Regions from separate parts of the Stenotrophomonas sp. Nf1 genome, predicted to be linked through region 1. Evidence: riboswitches for the same ligand, from Rfam matches in the RefSeq annotation. Region 1 holds a riboswitch; the other holds the start of a gene.
What was found. Region 1 has a riboswitch for thiamine pyrophosphate ahead of C9412_RS09750 (TonB-dependent siderophore receptor). Riboswitches for the same ligand answer to the same signal wherever they lie in the genome.
Positions count from the first base shown of each region.

Region 1 (5,948 bases):
AGCCGGGGCGCCCCCGCCCTCCCTGCCCCGCGTGGCATGCACCTCACAGGAGAACCGAACATGCTCAGTACTTCCGCACTCAGCTTCCGTGGTCTGGCGATGGCCCTGGCACTGGTTGCCGGCGTGGCCGTGGTCAGCGATGCCAGCGCGATGTCGAGGAAGGACAAGCGCACCCTGGTCGGTGCCGTGGTCGGTGGCGTGGCCGGCAACCTGCTGTCCAATGGCGACCCGGCCGCAACCGTCGGCGGTGCCGTGGCCGGCGGCGCGATCGGCAACCTGACCACCTCCGACCGCCGCGACCGGCGTTACTACGACAACCGCTACGACCGCCGCTACGACCGTGGCTATTACCGCAGCGGCTATTACGACCGGGGTGACGACCGTCGCTGGCAGCGCGAGCGCTACTACGACAACCGCTACTACCACGACCGTGGCCGTCATCGCGGCTGGTAAGCACACCCTGCGGCACGGCGGCTGATCGCCTGACGACGGGCGGGTCCATGACCCGCCCGTTTGCGTTGCCGGCGGGCATCGCGTTGAATGCGCAGCCTTGGATGTGACTTCCCTCATGGGCTGCGGCATGACTTCTTCTTCCCACCGCGTGCAGGGCCTCAACAACGACGAGGTTGCCGCCGACTGGCCACCGATCAACGCCGCTGACATCGCATGGCTGAGCGCCCGTTACCCGCCGCTGGGCGAGCGCAGCGTGCCGCGCTGGCACAGCCCACGCCCGCTGTCGGCCGCCGCCATCGTTGACGGACCGCATGGCCCGGTGTTCATCAAGCGCCACCACCACAGCGTGCGCAGTGCGTCCTGCCTGGAAGAAGAGCACCGCTTCATCACCCATCTCGCCGCCGGTGGCGTGCCGGTGGTGCAGGTGCTGGCCTCGGCCGATGGCCGCACTGCCGTCGAGCACGGTCAATGGACCTTTGAACTGCACGCGCTGGGAGTGGGCGAGGACCTGTACCGCGATGCGGTGTCGTGGTCGCTGCTGACCGACGTCGCACAGGCCCGCGAAGCCGGTCGCGCTCTCGCGCAGCTGCACCGCGCTGCGGCCAGCTACGACGCACCCCAGCGCAGCACCCACCTGCTGGTGGCGCGCGACGATCTGATCCGCGCCGACGATCCGATCGCAGCGATCAAGGCCGACCTGCCTGCACGCCCGGGGCTGGCCCGCTATCTCGCGCGCATCCCCTGGGAAGCGCAGCTGCGCCGTGACGTATTGCCCTGGCATGCGGGCCTGGCCGAGCGCCTGCGCGACGAACCGCGGCTGTGGGCACACAACGACTGGCACGTGTCCAATCTGCTGTGGCGCGATGGCCAGGTCAGCACCGTGCTGGATTTCGGCCTGGCCTCACCCACCAGCGCACTGTTCGACCTTGCCACCGCCATCGAACGCAATGCGGTGGCGTGGCTGGAACTGGAGCGCGGCAGGGAGGCGGTGCGCATTGATATCGCGCTGGCCTTGCTCGAGGGCTATCGGCAGGTGCTGCCGCTGTCGGCCACGCGCGTGCAGCTGCTGGCTGACCTGCTGCCGATGGTCCATTTCGACTTCGCACTGTCCGAAGTGGAGTATTTCGAAGGCGTCACCGGCTCCACCGCGAATGCCGACGTGGCCTGGCAGCCCTTCATGCTGGGGCATCCGGCGTGGTTCCACAGCGCGCCCGGGCAGGCATTGCTGCAGGCGCTGCGCGCCGCCGCGTGACCTGGTTGGCGCACCGCCGGGGACGCATCATTGGGGTCAGAGCCCTTTCCTGCAGAAAGGGATCCGACCCCGGCATCGGCCTGCCCGCGCCCCGGTAGATCGACGCCATGCGTCGATGAGATCTCCCGGTTGGGGGGTCAGAGCCCTTTCCTGCGGAAAGGGATCCGACCCCGGCGTCGGCCTGCCCGCGCCCCGGTAGATCGACGCCATGCGTCGATGAGTTCTCCCGGTTGGGGGGTCAAAGCCCTTTCCAGTGGAAAGGGATCTGACCCCGGGCGGCGCTCGCAAATCCGTACCATTTGTAGTGAAATGGTCATCTGAAGCGGGGGTGCCTGGATCTGCCAGGCTGAGAGAGTCCCTTGGAACCTGATCCGGTTTGCACCGGCGTAGGGAGCTTTGAGCCGCAGCCACACCCCCGTTCCGGGCCGGTGCACCTGCGCGCCGTCGCTTCGTCTCCCTTGTTGTCCGAAGACGAATCGAATGAACCGCTGCCTGCGCCCCACCCTGCTCGCCCTCGCCCTCTGTACTGCGCTGCCGCTGCATGCCAGCGAGGCCGATGCCTCCCCCGATGCGGCTGCCACCGGCGCCGAACGCTCGCCGACCGAACTGGCGGCGGTGCGCGTGCAGGCCGGCAAACCGAAGACCGATACCTCGCGCGTCAACGCCTTCGGGGGTGGCAGCTGGAAAGACACGCCGGCCTCGGTGAACGTGCTCGAGCGCGATTACCTCGACCGTCGCCAGGTGCGCACGCTGTCCGAGCTGGCCAGCAACGATGCCTCGCTGGGCGATGCGTATGCGCCGGTGGGCTACTACCAGAACATCGCCATCCGCGGCTTCGCGCTGGACGCGGCCACCGGCTACCGCTTCAACGGCCTGTCCATCGCCGGCGAGCAGCGCCTGGCATTGGAGAACGTGCAGGCGGTGGAAATCCTCAAGGGTGAGGCTGGCCTGGCCGCCGGTGTGATGGCGCCGGGCGGCATCATCAACTACATCGGCAAGCGCCCGGCCGAAGTGCGCACCGCCACGCTCGGCACCGATTCGGAAGGCTCGCGCTACGTCGCCGTCGATGTCGGCCACTGGATCACCCCGCGCTTCGGCCTGCGCCTGAACGCTGCGTGGGATTCCAGCAACTCCTATGTCGAGCACGCCGATGGCCGCCGCAACTTCTACTCGCTGGCCGCCGACTGGCTGATCGGCGAACGCGGCAAGCTGGAGGTGGATGCCAACTACCAGACCAGCTCGCAGCGTTCGGTGTCGGGCTACCAGCTGCTGGGCGCACGCGACCTGCCACGCGGCGTCGACCGTGAACACCTGTTGGGCTACCAGCCGTGGCAGCGCCCGGTGGATATCGCCAGCACCAATATCACCGCGCTGCACACCTACGATTTCAATGACGCCTGGCAGTCGCGCGTGTCGGTTGGCCACAGCCGCTCGGTGATCGATGACAACGTCGCCTTCGCCTACGGCTGCTACTACGCCGTGCAGTGCGCCGATGGCAGCGTGCCCGGCAACTACTTCGCGCCCAACGGCGACTACGACATCTACGACTATCGCAGCCCGGACGATACCCGCCGCAACCAGCAGGCACGCGCCGAACTGCGCGGCCGCTTCGAGACCGGCAGCATCGGCCACCAGCTGACCATCGGCGCCGACTACTTCCGCCGCACCGTGGACAAGCGCCCCAGCGTCAACGAGTACGTCGGCACCAGCAACATCCACCAAGCGCCGGTGCCGGTGTTCGAGCCGTCGCCGAAGATGCCCGGCCCGTCCGCACGGCGCCTGGACAGCCGCCAGACCGCGTTCTTCGCGCTGGACCGGATGAGCTTCGGCGATGACTGGCAGTGGCTGGCCGGCGGCCGCTTCGTGCGCCTGGACGAGCGTGCCTACGACAAGCGCGGCACCCCGCAGCGCCACAGCCGCCTGTCGCGCTTCCTGCCGCAGACCGCGCTGGTGTGGAAGGCTACCGATCAGCTCAACGCCTACGCCAGCTACGTACGCGGCATTTCGCTGGGCCAGGAAGCGCCGTTCTGGACCAGCAACGCCGATACCTTCCTGCCGTCGGTGCAGTCGCGGCAGCTGGAAGTAGGCGTGAAGTACGTGCCGGTCGAAGCACTGACCCTGGGCGCGGCGCTGTTCCGCATTTCGCAGCCCTACCAGTACGCCCAGCCCGACAACAGCGACGTCGGCTACACCTTCGTCGAGCAGGGCACCCAGACCCACACCGGGCTGGAGCTGACCGCCAATGGCCAGCTGACCGACGCACTGCAGATCGTGGCCAGTGCCAGCGTGCTGCAGGCGCGCGCGCGCGATACCGGCACGCCGGCCTATGAAGGCCATCAGCTGGTGAACGTGCCGAAGGTGCGCGCCAGCGTGCACGTAGCCTACGCGCTGCCGTTCGCGCAGGGCCTGGATGTCACTGGCGGCTGGCGCTACGCCGGTGCCAACGTCGCGCGTGCCGATGGCGGCGTGCGTGCACCAGACTATTCGGTGTTCGATGCCGGCCTGCGTTTCCAGCATCGCCTGCACGAACGTGCGGTGACCTGGAACCTGTCGGTGGACAACGTGTTCAACCGCTTCTACTGGCGCGACACCGGCAGCAGCGGCGGTGACTACTACCTGTTCCCCGGCGCACCGCGGCAGGCGCGCCTGTCGGTGACCTTCGCGCTGTGAGCGGCGTCGTGCTCGAGTGGACCGCCGCGCTGTGCAGCGTGCTGGGCGTCTGGCTGATGGCCCGGCGCCAGCTCGCTGCGTGGCCGGTGGGCCTGCTGTCGGTGGCGCTGTACGGGCTGGTGTTCGCCGAGGCCAAACTGTACTCGGACACCCTGCTGCAGGTGATCTTCGGCGGCTTCCTGGTCTATGGCTGGATCAACTGGCGCCAGCATGCGGCCGACGAAGGCAGCATCCGCATCGTGCCACTGGCGCGCGGCAAACTGCTGCGCGACCTGGCCATCGGCGTGAGTGGCGGCCTGGCGCTGGGCGCGGTCATGCACAGCTTCACCGACGCCGCGCTGCCGTGGCTGGATGCCCTGCTGACCGGGCTGAGCCTGGTAGGGCAGTGGTGGCAGGCGCGCCGGCACGCCGCCTGCTGGTGGGTGTGGATCGCAGTGGATGTGGTGTATGTGGGCGCCTACCTGTTCAAGTCACTGCACGTGACCGCCGCGCTGTACGTGTTCTTCCTTGGCCTGGCCGTGTTCGGCCTGCGCGCGTGGCAGGCGGCGGCACGCGCACCGCAGGCAGCAACCCGATAGATCCACGCCATGCGTGGATGGGGTTCACCGGTAGTCGCCAACCTGGGTTGGCGTGCGTGCCGACCAAGGTCGGCATCTACCCAGCACATCCACGCGTGGCGTGGATCTACCGGGTCAGGGCCAAGCCCAGGCGCAGCGGCTGGCGCATGTCCGCCGGTGGCGCCGGCAGCGGGCTGGCCTGCAGCGTCGCGCGCAGATCTGCATCCACCTGGGCGTCACCCAGGCTGTCGAATGCCAGCTTCGAAATGCGCCCATCGGCGGTGATCCACAGGCTTACCGGCAGCGGTGCCGGCATGTCCGGGTGCGCCTGCAGCCACGCCAGCACACGCTGCGCCTGCGGGTCCTGTTCCTGTTGCAGACGCTGCTGCAGCTGCCCAGCTACGGCAGCGGCGTAGGCCATCCAGTGCGCAGGTGCCTCCTGCGCGGACGCGCTGCCACCGCCCAATGCCAGCACGCCGAACAAGGCGGCCAGCGGCCGCCACCCGCGGCGTGCGCCGTTCCTGTGTCCTGCTGCAGCCATCGCCTGCCTCCTGCACTCGCATCCAGCACGTGATGGTCGGCGCGGTAGATGACAGGCAGATGGCGATGAAGTAGAGCCACGCCATGCGTGGCTGTTCTGGGCAACCGGTTGATCCATCCACGCATGGCGTGGATCTACTGGACCAGGTCGGCCAGCACCTTGCGCGCCGGCGCGAAGAAGGTTCCGCCGGTCACGGCGGTGGAGAAGTCGAGGATGCGGTCGTGCAGCGGTGCCGGATTGCCGATGAACATCCGCTCCAGCATCGTCTCGATCACCCACAGGCGGCGCGTATAGCCGATGAAGTAGGTGCCGTACTCGCCGCGGCCCGGGTTGGCGAACGGCATGTTGTCGCGCAGGATCTCATGCTCGCCGTCGGCGTCCTCGATGGTGCACAGCGTCTTGTGCGACTTCTGCGCATCAGCCGGCGCATCGTCCAGTTCGATGTTGTCGTGCTTGGTGCGGCCGATGATCGCTT
Region 1 covers NZ_PYTV01000004.1:233,600-239,547, reverse strand. Annotated here, with positions in the region: gene C9412_RS09760 (glycine zipper 2TM domain-containing protein) at 61-453, shown strand; gene C9412_RS09755 (phosphotransferase) at 581-1,705, shown strand; TPP riboswitch at 2,020-2,115, shown strand; gene C9412_RS09750 (TonB-dependent siderophore receptor) at 2,186-4,375, shown strand; gene pnuC (nicotinamide riboside transporter PnuC) at 4,384-4,953, shown strand; gene C9412_RS09740 (TonB C-terminal domain-containing protein) at 5,060-5,473, opposite strand; gene C9412_RS09735 (Dyp-type peroxidase) at 5,608-5,948, opposite strand, start outside.

Region 2 (5,948 bases), on a different contig from region 1:
CCGCGCAAAGGCGATCTCACGCCCGTCCGGCGACCAGTTCGGGAAACGATCGACCGCGCCGGCCGGCGGCACCAGCAGCTGGCGTGCGGGCGCATTGCCCGAGGTCTGCACCTTGATCGCACCGCCGCCGTTGCCGTCTTCGTTGGCGCCTTCGTAGGCCACCAGCGAGCCGTCGGGCGACAGCGTGGGATAGGTTTCAAAGCCACTTGTCGCGGTGATCAGCCGATAGGGACGCTGCGGGCTGCCGATCACCCGCGTGCCGTTCTCCACGGCGGCATCCACCGGCGAACTGCTGGCCGGCGTGCGCCGCAACAGCAGCGCGGTCATTACCACCAGCGCCACCAGCATCACCACGCCCAGCGCCAGCAGCACACGACGACGCACATGGCGCCAGCGGCGGCGCGACACCTCTGCCGGCATGGCAGCGGCGGCGATCACCGGCGGCGCGTCCTCCGCCTCGTCGTCAGCCAGCGCAGGCGCCGGCGTCTGGACGTCGTCCAGCACCTGCACCGGCATCAGCAGGCGATAGCCGGTCTTGGCGATGGTCTCGATGTAGGCCTGGCCGTTGTCTTCGTCGTGGCTGAACGCCTTGCGCAGCTGGGTAACGGCCTGGGTCAGCACGTCGTTGGTCGGCAGCGTGTCCGGCCACACCTCGGCGAACAGTTCATCGCGGGTGACCACACGGCCCGGTTGCCGCAGCAGCACGCGCAGTACGCCCAGCGCCTTCGGCGTGAGCCGACGCGGCCGGCGTGCGCCGACCACCTCAACCTCACGCGAGGACAAGGTGACGATGCACTCGCCTATCCGGATCCGATCGAATCCGGGGGGCTGGATTTCGCTGCTGTTCATTTTCTGCTACACAGTAGAGACAGGTTCCGGGCAGCGTTTGCCTTTGAAACCGCCCCGTTCCGGGAACAGCGAAAAGCCAGACTCCGCACAAAGCATCGGCGCATACCGCAAAAACAATTGAGCGCGCGAATACTAGCCTATGCCGGTTACCTCGCCTATCGCGTGGTCGACATCAGGCTCTCTCTCGCCGACGCATTCACATAATTTGCAGCACCATTCGCGCCCTTTTGGGCGCGAAATTTTTATCTGGCGTTCATTTTCAGACACGCCTCAGCATGGTCAGTCCGACCAGTCGCGAAACCACCAAAGCTACGTACATCACGCCTGAAAACTGCTCCAGCATGACCAGCGCGCGGGCCTGTGGATGCAGCGGCACGACATCGCTCAACCCCACTCCAGACAACAAGCTGAAGCTCAGATAAAGCAACTCCATCCAGCTGCGCTGCGGACCCTCGCTGGCGCCGTGGAAGCTGCCCGGGTACCACTGCTGGCAGACCGAAAACGCAAACGCAAAGGCCCAGGCCAACAGGGTGAAGGTGGCCCCGGCGGCGAACAGTTCATCGCGGGTGACCTTGTGGTCCTGCAGCATGTAGGCAATCAGCGCACCTGCCGTATAGAAATACAGCAGGCTTTCCAGCAGCTGTGCGGTGGTCACCAGCGCGCTGCGCTCCAGCAGCGCCCCCGCCAACGAAAACACCACGGCGGGGATCGCCAGCAGCAGGGCCAGCCAGCTTCCCAACGGGCTGCGCTGCACCACCCACAGCGCCAGGCCCAGCACCGCCATGCCGAACATGCCCAGCGCGGCACGTCCGCCGGCGGTGTCGTCCAGCGCCGGATACAACACCACCGCCAGCAGCTGCGCCGCCAGCAGCCATGCCGAGGGGTGGCGGCGGGCAATGGCCAGCCAACGCGTGGTCACGGCAACAGGCATGGCGTCCTTTCCTCTGGCAACGATGGGCCGAGCATAGCGGTGACCGGCGTGAGGAACGGTCATGCCGGCCCGCGGCCGGCACGACCGGCCACGCGTCAGCCCTGGTGGTAGACCTCGGCGCCCGAAGCGCGGAACTCGGCGGACTTTTCCTTCATGCCGGCCTCGGCGTAGTCGCGCACATCCTGGGTGATCTTCATCGAGCAGAAGTGCGGTCCGCACATCGAACAGAAGTGGGCCAGCTTGTGCGCATCCTTGGGCAGGGTCTCGTCATGGAACTCCTTGGCCTTTTCCGGATCCAGGCCGAGGTGGAACTGATCCTCCCAACGGAACTCGAAACGTGCCTTGCTCAGGGCGTTGTCGCGCACCTGTGCGCCCGGGTGGCCCTTGGCCAGATCCGCCGCGTGCGCGGCAATGCGGTAGGCCATGATGCCGTCGCGCACGTCCTGGCGGTTGGGCAGGCCCAGGTGCTCCTTCGGCGTGACGTAGCAGAGCATGGCGGTGCCGAACCAGCCGATCATCGCTGCACCGATCGCACTGGTGATGTGGTCATAGCCGGGCGCGATATCGGTGGTCAGTGGACCGAGCGTGTAGAACGGCGCCTCGCCGCACTCGCGCAGCTGCTTGTCCATGTTCTCCTTGATCAGCTGCATCGGCACGTGGCCAGGGCCTTCGATCATGGTCTGCACATCGTGCTTCCAGGCGATCTTCGTCAGCTCGCCCAGTGTTTCCAGTTCACCGAACTGCGCTGCATCGTTGGCATCGGCGATACACCCCGGACGCAGGCCATCGCCCAGCGAGAAGGTCACGTCGTAAGCCTTCATGATTTCGCAGATCTCTTCGAAGTGCGTGTAGAGGAAATTCTCCTTGTGGTGCGCCAGGCACCACTTGGCCATGATCGAACCGCCGCGGCTGACGATGCCGGTTACCCGCTTGGCGGTGAGCGGCACATAGCGCAGCAGCACGCCGGCGTGGATGGTGAAGTAGTCCACGCCCTGCTCGGCCTGCTCGATCAGGGTGTCGCGGAAGATTTCCCAGGTCAGCGCTTCGGCGCGGCCATCGACCTTCTCCAGCGCCTGGTAGATCGGCACGGTGCCGATCGCCACCGGCGAGTTGCGGATGATCCATTCGCGCGTTTCGTGGATGTGCTTGCCGGTGGACAGGTCCATCACCGTGTCGCCGCCCCAGCGGATCGCCCACACCAGCTTCTCAACTTCCTCGGCGATGCCGGAAGACACCGCGCTGTTGCCGATGTTGGCGTTGATCTTGGTGAGGAAGTTGCGGCCGATGATCATCGGCTCGCTTTCCGGATGGTTGATGTTGTTGGGCAGTACCGCGCGGCCGCGTGCGATCTCGTCACGCACGAATTCGGGGGTGATGATTGTCTGGATCGACGCCCCGAAGGCCTCGCCCGGGTGCTGCTGCAGCAGGCCGGCATCACGGATCGCGTCCAGGCGCTGGTTCTCGCGGATGGCGACGAACTCCATTTCCGGCGTGATGATGCCGCGCCGCGCGTAGTGCATCTGGGTGACGTTGGCGCCGGCACGCGCACGGCGCGGCAGGCTGCGCGCGGGGAAACGCACCGCGTCGAGCTTCGGGTCATGCTCGCGGTCGCGGCCGAACGAAGAGCTCAGGCCATCGAGCTGTTCGGTATCACCGCGCTCCTCCACCCAGCCACGGCGCAACGCAGGCAGGCCGGTCGACAGGTCGATGGGCACCTCCGGATCGGTGTACGGGCCCGAGGTGTCGTAGACAGTGACCGGTGCATTCTCTTCGCCGCCGAACAGCGTCGGCGTGCGGGTCAACGCAATCTCGCGCATCGGCACCTGCAGGTCCGGGCGCGAGCCGGGCACGTGGATCTTGCGCGAACCGGGGATGGGCCGGGTCACCGATTCGGAGAGTTGCTGGGCCTGTTGCTGCAGGGCGGAGAGCTGTGCGTTCATCGGGCATCGTCCAGGAAGGTCAGGGACGAAGCGGCGGCGCACTGCGCCCGCGCGCGGGCGGTCCTTGGGCGGAGTCCGGGCACGGCTGCACTGCAAAGCTTCCCTACGCCGGTATGAGCCGGATCAGGTTCCAAGGGACTGTCTCAACCGTGGCCACAAGGCCCGGTACCCCCGCTTCTTGGTGCGCATTAGAGCATAGACCGCCCGACTCCGGGGTCAGATCCGCTTTCCTGCAGAAAGCGGATCTGACCCCAATCGCCATTCGTTAACAGAACCATGACGTCGCGTTCAGTAACGTGCACGCCCATCGCGTCGCTGCGACCGATGTATCCCCGCCGCCTTCGCGGCCCCTGCCCGGCTCGTGCTGCATGCCGCCGGCCCTTCGCTGCAAGCTCTGCTCGCTCCCCTCAATCCCCTTGATCGGAGAAGCTCCTTCATGGTGTTTCGCGTTTCCATCGCACTGGTACTTCTGCTGGTGCTGCTGGCCGGCATCGCGCCCGGCCCCTTCAATACCGTTGTGCAATCCATGCTGGCGGAGGTCATCCGCAGTGTCGGCTGGCTGTACCTGCTGGTGGTGTTCCTGGCACTGGTGTTCCTGATGTACCTGGCCTTCGGCCGCTTCGGCAACCTGCGCATCGGCGGCGAAGACGCCGAACCCGAATTCTCGCGTGCCAGCTGGATGTCGATGCTGTTCGCCGCCGGCATGGGCATCGGCCTGGTGTTCTGGGGTGCGGCCGAACCGATCTCGCATTTCAGCAAGCCGCCCGAAGGCATCGCTCCGCAAAGCCTGGATGCGGCGCGGGCATCGATGCGCTATGCGTTCTTCCACTGGGGCCTGCACCCCTGGGCGATCTACGCGCTGATCGGCCTGGCGATGGCGTGGTTCCAGTTCAACCGCAACGGGCGCGGCCTGGTCAGTGACATGCTGCAGCCGATCATCGGCCGCCACCATCGCGGCTGGATCGGTCGCGTGGTCAACATCGCCGCGGTGGTCGCCACTGCGATCGGTGTCGCCACCACGCTGGGCTTCGGCACCATCCAGATCGCCGCCGGCATCGAGCGGGTGTTCGGCGTGCACGCTACCGTGGCGGTGCAGATGACCATCATCGCCATCGCGTTCGTGCTGTACATGGCCTCCACCGCCAGCGGCGTGGAGCGCGGGGTGAAATGGCTGTCCAACTTCAACCTGGCATTGGCTGCGCTGCTGGCGGCGACCCTGCTGGTGCTGGGGCCGACCGGCTTCATCTTCGATACGTTCACCACCACGCTGGGGTCCTACCTCAACCAGCTGGTGACGATGAGCCTGCGCATGTCGCCGTTCTCGGGCAGCACCTGGGTGGCCGACTGGACGATCTTCTACTGGGCCTGGTGGATTTCGTGGGCGCCGTTCGTGGGCTCGTTCATCGCGCGCATCTCGCGCGGCCGCAGCGTGCGCGAGTTCGTGATCGGGGTGGTGCTGGCGCCAACGCTGCTGGGCTTCTTCTGGTTCGCGGTGTTCGGCGGCACTGCGCTGTGGGCACAGATCTTCGGCCACGCCGACCTGGTGCAGGCACTGGACAATGGCTACGAGACGGTGCTGTTCACCTTGTTCGACAGCATGCCGTTGCCGCTGCTGCTGTCGTGCATCGCGCTGGTGCTGCTGATGATCTTCTTTGTGACTTCGGCTGATTCGGCGGTGCTGGTGCTGGCCAGCATGTCCACCGACGAGGCCGGCGATCCGCCGCTGAAGCGCAAGCTGGCCTGGGGCATCGCGGTGGCCCTGATTGCAGCGGCGCTGTTGCTGGCCGGTGGCCTGGACGCGCTGCAGGGCATGATCACGATCGCGGCGTTGCCGTTTGCGCTGCTGATGGTGCTGGTGATGGTGTCGCTGTACCGGGTGCTGGACCAGGAGTACACGCGCGAGCGGCGACAGGCGCAGCGCCAGCGGCACATGATCGATGCGTGGATCGCACGCGAGATGGCGGCGCAGGAAGAAACGCAGGCGGAGGCCGCTCGCGCGCAGGATCAGGATTGAGGGGGTTTTGCAGCCTGCGGCTGCACCGCTTTTTTCAGGCAAGTGCAAGTGCAGGAGCCAAAGCCGCTCTGGGTTTCTGCTGGTTGGGCGGGGCGGTGTGGGTTGGCAGGACACGCCGTAAACCCGTCCATGGGGGCTCGATGGCGCCATCCATGGCGCCAACGGTCCTGCCAACCCACACCGCCCCACCCCCGACAGATTCCCGGTGACGGTG
Region 2 covers NZ_PYTV01000005.1:33,793-39,740, reverse strand. Annotated here, with positions in the region: gene C9412_RS10685 (winged helix-turn-helix domain-containing protein) at 1-849, opposite strand, end outside; gene C9412_RS10680 (ion channel) at 1,109-1,780, opposite strand; gene thiC (phosphomethylpyrimidine synthase ThiC) at 1,876-3,720, opposite strand; TPP riboswitch at 3,803-3,903, opposite strand; gene C9412_RS10670 (BCCT family transporter) at 4,157-5,734, shown strand.
Region 2: it holds a riboswitch for thiamine pyrophosphate, as region 1 does, so the genes downstream of both, thiC (phosphomethylpyrimidine synthase ThiC) here and C9412_RS09750 (TonB-dependent siderophore receptor) in region 1, are expected to answer to the same signal.